2 regions of the Lapillicoccus jejuensis genome follow, and region 1 is predicted to be linked to the other one. Evidence: riboswitches for the same ligand, from Rfam matches in the RefSeq annotation. Region 1 holds a riboswitch; the other holds the start of a gene.

Evidence for each region. Region 1 has a riboswitch for S-adenosylmethionine ahead of metX (homoserine O-acetyltransferase MetX). Riboswitches for the same ligand answer to the same signal wherever they lie in the genome.
Region 2: another riboswitch for S-adenosylmethionine. It lies ahead of FB458_RS15695 (aminotransferase class V-fold PLP-dependent enzyme); the one in region 1 lies ahead of metX (homoserine O-acetyltransferase MetX).

The regions. Positions count from the first base shown of each region.
Region 1 covers NZ_VFMN01000001.1:4,510,970-4,515,113, reverse strand. The annotation lists gene FB458_RS20880 (YkvA family protein) at 1-173, shown strand, start outside; gene FB458_RS20875 (DUF4192 domain-containing protein) at 208-1,401, opposite strand; SAM riboswitch class IV at 1,533-1,642, shown strand; gene metX (homoserine O-acetyltransferase MetX) at 1,656-2,834, shown strand; gene FB458_RS20865 (universal stress protein) at 2,899-3,306, shown strand; gene FB458_RS20860 (RNA polymerase sigma factor) at 3,600-4,144, shown strand, end outside.
Region 2 covers NZ_VFMN01000001.1:3,376,186-3,380,329, reverse strand. The annotation lists gene FB458_RS15700 (M36 family metallopeptidase) at 1-1,355, shown strand, start outside; SAM riboswitch class IV at 1,474-1,585, shown strand; gene FB458_RS15695 (aminotransferase class V-fold PLP-dependent enzyme) at 1,622-2,992, shown strand; gene FB458_RS15690 (hypothetical protein) at 3,148-3,678, shown strand; gene FB458_RS15685 (endonuclease/exonuclease/phosphatase family protein) at 3,711-4,144, opposite strand, start outside.

The sequences.
Region 1 (4,144 bases):
CCGGACCCGGCAGGTCCGCCGGCCGGACCTCGTCCGGCGCGACCGACGGGGGATCGACCACCGGCCCCCGCGACCGCTGGGGTCGCCCGCAGGACGCCCCGGACGGCGCCCACCGCCACGACCGGCGCGCCGGGTGGGGGACCTCCACCGTCGAGGGCCACGTCGTGCGCTGACGCCCGACGCACGACACGCGAGCTGCGACGCGCGTCACGCGACGTGCTCCGGGGCCACGGCGAGGTCGAGCACCTGCTCGAGCAGCGCGGCCAGGCCGTGGTCGCGGTCGTGCTCGCGCGCGGCGTCGACCGCCACCCGCGCCAGCGCCCCGTCGCCGTGCCACCAGGCCACGTGCGCGAGGGCCGCGAGGACGGGGGCGCCCCGGCCGGGCGGGCAGGCCCGGCACAGGCGGGTCAGCGCCGCCACCAGGTGACCGCGCCCCTGCTCCGGGCCGGGCCCGAGCACCCGCACGAGCCCGCCCAGCGGCGGGTCCCCTCCGACGGCCCCGTGCAGTCCCTCGGCGGCCGCGGAGCCCGACGGCCCCGGCTCGTGGCGGGGGCACAGCCAGGCCAGCACGAGGTCGCGCAGCGGGACGTCGTGCAGCGAGGCGAGGAGCAGGGGCACGTCGTCGGGGTCGGCCCCGCCGGGGTCGTCGGCCACGAACCGCGCCCACGCCGCCGCGGCGGCACGCAGCAGCGACCGGCGGTCGGCGCCGCCCCCGGTGAAACGGGTGACGAGGTCGTCGACCTCGCCCGCGTCCCGGACCTCCTCCGGGCTGCCGACCACCATCGCGGCGAGGTCGTCGCGGTGCCGCAGCGGCACCCGGCCCCGCCCGACGAACTCGGCGACGGCCGCGACGTCGCCGGCGCCGGGCAGCCGCTGCGGTCGGCGCTCGCGGGCCGTGCCGTCAGGGCACCACCACATCCCGTCGCGCACGGTGATCCGCTCGTCCACCTGGACGCCGAGCGCCCGCAGCCCGGCGCAGACCTCCCGGGCCAGGTCGGTCCACGACCGGGGCGCCGCCCGCCGCCGCTCCACCGGGTCACAGCCGGCCCGGGTACGCTCCTCGACCCCGGCGCCCCCGTCCCACTGGTCCGCGTCGGCCACGAGCGCGTCCTCCACGGTGACGACGAGGGCGCGGTCGAAGCGGTGCCGGCTCAGCGGGACGAGCAGGGCCGCCGCGGCCTCCCGCCCCGACGCCGTCCGGGGCGGCAGGTCCACCCGACCCACGAAGAAGACGGACTTACCGCGCAGCGTGAGGACGACGAGCGAGCGCTCGGGGACGTAGCCCAGCTGGTAGGGCAGCGTCGTGAGCACGTCACCGGGGGAGTGCAGGCGGATGACGTCCTCCTCCTCGGCGCGGGAGGCGGGGGACGCGGGACGGGGCGGGCGCGGGGTCGTCGACATGCCCCTCAGCGTGGGCCGGACGGCGTCGGCCGCGCGGCGGCGCGGGCCGCCCCCTGTGGACAGTGCCCCGCCGGCCCACCCCTGTGGACAACACGACCGGCGGGCGCCCGCCGCCGGGTACACTCGAGTCAGGTCATGAGCGCCAGCGTCAAGCCCCGGCTCGCTGGCCGGCAACCCTCCTCGCGGCGGGGTGCCCCGGGTGATGACACGGCCCGCCGGTCCCGGCGGGCAAGCGCGATCACCAGGAGTCTCCAGTGACGGTCACCCGGGACGAACCCGACACCGTGCGGTCCACCCCACGCCCCAGCGGTGCCTGGCGCCCCGGCGACCCGGTGGGGCAGCGGCGCTTCGTCGCCGTCGGCGACGTGCCCCTCGAGCGCGGCGGCGTCGTGCCCGAGGTGGTCGTCGCCTACGAGACGTGGGGCACCCTCGACGCCGACGGCGGCAACGCGGTCCTCGTCGAGCACGCGCTGACCGGGGACAGCCACGTCGTCGGGCCCGCCGGACCCGGCCACCCCTCGCCCGGCTGGTGGGAGGGCCTGGTCGGCCCCGGCCGGCCGCTCGACACCGACCGCTGGTTCGTCGTGGCCGCCAACGTCCTCGGCGGCTGCCAGGGCACCACCGGCCCGGCGTCGCCGACCCGCGACGGCCGGCCGTGGGGCGGCCGCTTCCCCTTCGTCACCGTGCGCGACCAGGTGCAGGTCGAGGCCCGGCTGGCCGACGCCCTGGGGATCCGGCGGTGGGCCGGGGTCGTGGGCGGCTCGATGGGCGGCATGCGCGCCGTCGAGTGGGCGGTGACCCACCCCGAGCGGGTCGCGCGGCTCATGGTCCTGGCCAGCACGGCCGCCGCCACCGCCGACCAGATCGCCTGGGCCCAGCCCCAGCTGCTGGCCATCCGCGAGGACCCGGACTTCCGCGGTGGTGACTACTACGACGCCGTACGGGGTCCCGAGGCCGGCCTGGGCATCGCCCGCCGGATCGCGCACGTGACCTACCGCAGCGGCGAGGAGCTCGACGAGCGCTTCGGGCGCGCCGCCCAGGGGGGCGAGCAGCCGCTCGGCGCCGGCGGTCGCTACGCCGTCGAGAGCTACCTGGACCACCACGCGGGCAAGCTCGCGCGCCGCTTCGACGCCAACGCCTACGTCGTCCTCACCGAGGCGATGAGCTCGCACGACGTCGGCCGCGACCGCGGCGGGGTGCCGGCGGCGCTGGCGCGGGTCACCGCGACGACGACGGTGCTCGGCGTCGACAGCGACCGGCTCTACCCGGTCCGGCTCAGCGAGGAGCTCGCCGCCGGGGTGCCGGGCGCCCGGCTCGCGACGATCTCCTCGCGCCACGGCCACGACGGGTTCCTCGTCGAGGTCGACCAGGTGGGGGCGCACCTGCGCGCGCTGCTCGACGAGCCGCCCGCGACCGCGCAGCGTTCGGTGTAGCGTCGGCGTCGGGGCCCGGTCCGTCGGCCCGCCGGTCAGCGCAGGGCGTGAGGGAGGCATCGACGTGACCATCGTCGTGGGGTACGTACCGACCAACGAGGGCCGGGCGGCACTGCGCCGGGCCGGGGACGAGTCGGTGCGCTCGGGGTCCGACGTCGTCGTCGTGCGCACGGTGCGTCCCGACGGGTCGACGTACGACCCGGAGTCGGTGGCGACGTTCGAGCGCGAGCTGGGCGAGGTCGTGCGCGACGTCGAGGCCGCCGGCCACCACGTCAGCACCCGCGAGGTGACCGCCTCCGGCGACGCGGCCGACGACCTCCTGGAGATCGCGGGCGACGTCGAGGCCGACCTCATCGTCATCGGGCTGCGCCGTCGCACCCCGGTCGGCAAGCTCATCCTCGGCTCCAACGCCCAGCGCATCCTGCTCGACGCGGGCTGCCCGGTGCTGGCCGTCAAGGCCCCGCAGCCCTGACGCACGACCGGATACCGCCGCGCCACGCCCCTCTCGGAGGGGTCCTCGTCGCGCAGGGAGCCCTCGGCGTTTTATAATGGTCGGAGCAGCCAGTCGCAAGGGGTCCGGACCCACCGACGTCGCCGCGCGGGGGCCCAGCCGAGGAGCGGGTTTCCCTCGATGGCTCTCCATCCCCGGGCCGATGCGGAATGATCCGGCTGCTGTGGTCCTTGCCCACTCGGTGGGTCCGTCCGTGCGCCCGGGTCAGCGGCGTGCACGGCGCGGGGTGATGCGTCGAAAGGTGATCGGTGTCGGTGTCGAAGGTCTCGACCGGTAAGCAGGGGCAGCAGGCCCCCACGAGCGGCTCCCCGGGTCCGCTCCCCAAGGAGTTCGGCCACCCGGCCCTGCAGGAGCTGTTCGCGCTCGGGTCCACCCACGGCCAGGTGACGGGGACGCAGCTGAAGGTCGCGATCGAGGAGGCCCAGGTCCCGCCGGCGCGGATGAAGGTCGTCCTGCGCGCCCTCGACGACCACGGCGTGACCGTCGTGCTCGAGGAGGCCGCCGCCCGTGCGGTCGCCGCGACGGCGACCCGCAAGACCACGACGCGGGCCGCGGCCAAGACCGCCACGAAGACGGCGGCCAAGACCACGACGAAGGCCGCCGTCAAGACCGCCGCGGCGACGAGCGAGACCGACGACGCCGGTACGGCGCCGCGGAAGACCGCCGCGAAGAAGGCCGCCACGACCCGCGACGCGGACGCCGCCGCCGCCCCCGCCGCGAAGAAGACCGCCGCGAAGAAGACGACGGCCAAGAAGACCGCCGCCAAGGCGGCCGCCGGAGCCGACGGCGTCACGGGCGA
Region 2 (4,144 bases), 1.1 Mb from region 1:
ACGCCTGGTACGCGCAGACCTTCCACGGACTGCCGGTCGTCGACGGCTACTACGCCGTGCACACCCTCACCTCGGGCACGAGCGTGGCCGACGGCCGCCGGTCCGTGCCCGCGACCCTCGTCACGACGCCCGCCCTCACCGCGCAGACAGCGCTGGGACGGGCCGCCAGCGCCCGCACGGCCGCCGCGAGCGCCGCGGCGGGCAAGGCCGTCGCGGCCGGTCACCCGAAGAACGCCCCCCTCGCCCCGGCCGTGGCCGGTGACTCCCGGGCGACCCTCGCCGTCGTCGGCGGCCCCGACGCCGCCATCGTCTGGCAGGTCATCACCACCGGTGACGACGGCGAGTCGCGCACCCTCGTCGACGCCCGCACCGGCGCCGTCCGCGAGGTGCGCTCGCTGTCGAAGAACGCCGAGGGCCCGGCGGCGACCCCCGCCGGCACCGACGCCACCGGGACCGCCTCGGTCTTCGACCCCAACCCGGTCGTCGCCCTGCGCGACGAGTCGCTGACCGACGGCAAGGACGCGAACTCGGCCGTGCCGAATCGCGCCTACGTCACGGTCGCCCTCCCCCGTCTGCTGCCCGGCTCCACCACCCTCAGCGGCCGCTACGCCAAGGTGACCAAGGCCGCCGGCGGCCTGGCGAAGAGCGCCGGGCACGACTTCACCTACCGCCGGGCCGACGACCGCTTCGAGCAGGCCAACGCCTACTACGGCATCGACAAGGCCCAGGCCTACATCCGGTCGCTCGGCTTCACCGACGTCAACAACGAGCCGCAGCGGCTGCACGTCGACACCTACAAGGGCGACAACTCGTTCTACTCGCCCACCCAGGACACGATCACCTACGGCACCGGCGGCGTCGACGACGCCGAGGACCTCGAGGTCGTGTGGCACGAGTACGGCCACGCCATCCAGGACGCGCAGGTGCCCGGGTACGGCTCCAGCGAGGAGGCCGGCGCGACCGGCGAGGGCTTCGGCGACTACTGGGCCGTGAGCATGGCCCAGCCGACGAGCCGCGGCTTCGACGACCCGTGCGTCATGGACTGGGACTCGACGAGCTACACGACCACCGTCCCGCACTGCCTGCGCCGCACCGACACCGGCAAGACCGTCGCCGACATGACCGGTGAGGTCCACGACGACGGCGAGATCTGGTCCAACGCCCTGTGGGACGTCCACCAGGCCCTCGGCCGCGACGAGGCCAACCGGATCGTCCTCGAGGCCCAGTTCTCCTACACCCCGGACACCTCGTTCGCGGCGGCGGCGCGGGTCACGGTCGCGACCGCCCGGAGCCTGTACGGCGACCCGGCCGCCCGGACCGTGCGGCAGGCCTTCGCGGCCCGCGGCATCCTCTGAGCGCAGCGGCCCCGGTCGTCGGTCGGACGACCGGAGGTCGTCCGTTCCGTCCCACATCGCGAGAGCGGCGTCCCCGTCCCTGGACGGGACGCCGCTCTCGTCGCTACCGTCGGGGACAGGTCATGAGCGCCAGCGACAAGCCCCGGCTCGCTGGCCAGCAACCCTCCTCCGCGGTGGGGTGCTCCGGGTGACGACCAGGCCCTGCCGTCCGGCACGGGCAAGCGCGGACCCGCGACCGGTGGGTCCCTGACCTCCCAGGAGCCCCCGTGACCGCCGTCGCGTCCCGCCCGACCACCCGTCCCGCCGCCCAGCCGGACGGCGGGCCGCGCACGCTGCCCGCGGTCGTCGGCGCCGACCTCGTCGTCCCGACCCTGCGCGGCCCGCGGACCTACGCCCCGCTCGACCACGCCGCCTCGACCCCCGCGCTCGTGGCCGTGCAGGACGCCGTCGACGTCGCGCTGCGCACCTACTCCTCGGTCCACCGCGGCAACGGCTGGGCCAGCCGCGTGACGAGCGAGTGGTACGAGCAGGCCCGCGAGGAGATCGGCCGCTTCGTCGGCGCCCGCGACGACGACACCGTCGTCGTCACCCGCAACACGACCGACTCGCTCAACCTGCTCGCCCACTGCCTCCCCGTCGGCACCACGGTCGTCGTCTTCGAGACCGAGCACCACGCCGCGCTGCTGCCGTGGGAGGACCGCCCGGGCGTCACCGTCTCCCGGCTCGCGGTGCCGCGCACCGTCGACGGCGCGCTCGACGCGCTCGACCGCGCGCTGGCCGCCGTGAGCACGCCGTACGCCCTCGTCGTCGTCGCCGGCGCCTCGAACGTCACCGGGGAGGTGTGGCCGCTCGAGCGGGTCGTCGACACCGCCCGCGCCCACGGCGCCCGGGTCGCGCTCGACGCCGCCCAGCTCGCCCCGCACCGCCGCGTCGACCTCGCCGCGACCGGCGTGGACTGGGTCGCCCTCTCGGGCCACAAGCTCTACGCGCCGTACGGCGCCGGCGCCCTCGTCGGCCGCGCGGACTGGCTCGACGAGGCGACGCCGTACCTGCGCGGGGGCGGCGCGACCGCCCGCGTCACCCCGCTGGCCACGACGTGGGCCCGTGGCGCCGCCCGCCACGAGGCCGGCAGCCCGAACGTCATCGGCGCCGTCGCCCTCGCCGCGGCCTGCGCGACGGTCGAGCGCCACCGCGACGCGGTCGAGTCGCACGAGCAGGACCTGCTGGACCGGCTGCGCGACGGCCTCGGCGCGGTCCCGGGCGTCGACACCTGGACGATCTTCGGCGACGACCCGCAGGTCGACCGGGTCGGCGTCGTCGCCTTCACCGTCGACCGGCTCGACTCGGCCCTCGTCTCCGCGGTGCTCTCGGCCGAGCACGGCATCGGCGTGCGCGACGGGCGGTTCTGCGCCCACGTCCTCGTCGACGACCTGCTCACCGATCCATGGGGTGACGTGCCGGGCACGGCCGTCCGCGCCAGCGTCGGCCTCGCGGCGACGGTCGAGCACGTCGAGCGGCTCGTCGCCGCGGTCGCCGAGCTCGCCGCCCACGGCCCGCAGCGGCGCTGGGTCCGCGGCGAGCAGGGCTGGGTGGCCGAGGGCGACCACCGCGAGACCACCCTGCCCCGCCCCTGGTGATCCCGGCACAGGCCGGGCACAGCCGCTCAGAGGACGACCTGACCCGGGCTTGACGCTCCTCGAACGTGGGCGCTGCACGATGCTCCTCGTCACCGGTCCACCGGTGACCCCGGCGCCCACCGCGTCGGGACCGTCCCAGCAGGAGGACAACCATCATGTGGACCACCCGGACCCGTGCCCTCGTCATCGGCGGCACCGCCGTCGTGCTCGTCGGCGGCGCCACCGCCGGCACCATCGCGGTCGCGAACGCGTCCGACTCCTCGTCGACCACCCCGTCGGCGACCGCGAGCGCGACCCCTGGCGCGTCGTCCTCGACGGGGACGACCGCGACGAAGGGCGACAAGGCCAAGCACCGCAAGCCCCGCGCCGAGGAGCTGGCGCGGCTCAAGGACGTCCTGCACGCCGAGTGGACGACGAAGGACAAGGCCGGGAAGGTCGTCACCCACGACGCCATCCGCGGCACCGTCACCGCCGTCTCGGGCTCCTCGATCACGGTCAAGGCCGCCGACGGGGTCAACGAGACCTACGCGCTCGGCGGGTCGACCAAGGTCACCCTCGGCCAGGGCAAGGGCGTCAAGGCCAAGAGCGGCTCCGTCGGGGACCTCAAGACCGGCGCGAACGTCGTCGTGCTCGGCACGGGCACCTCGAGCCTCACCGCCGACCGGGTCCTCGTCCCGGCCGCCTGACGGCGGCGCGCGGGCTGCTCGCCGGGGGACGGTCAGCGGACCGTCCCCCACGCGGCGGCGTGGTCGGTCCCGTCGAGGTGCACCGTGCCCGCGGCCACGGTCGAGAACCCGCGCACGAGGACGTGGTCGATCCGCGCGAAGGGCGGGACGTCCGCGTCCTGCGGCCACGTCGGCGCCCAGCCCTCCCCCGCGTCGCGGGCGACGTCGGACATCCCGTCGGCGACCCGGCGGAAGAGCGGGTGGTCGTCGGTGGCGTTGAAGTCGCCGGCGAGCACGAGCGGCTCGTCCGTCGGCCGGGCCCGGCGCAGCTCGGCCAGCCGGGTGAGGCTCGTGCGCCACTGCGGCTCCCAGGCGGTGGGCGGCAGCGGGTGGACGGCCTGGAGCACGAACGGCGCCCCCGGCCGCTGGACCCGCACGAGCGGTTGGCGGAAGGCGGAGGGCGTGCCGGCGGGCCCGTCGCCGTCGG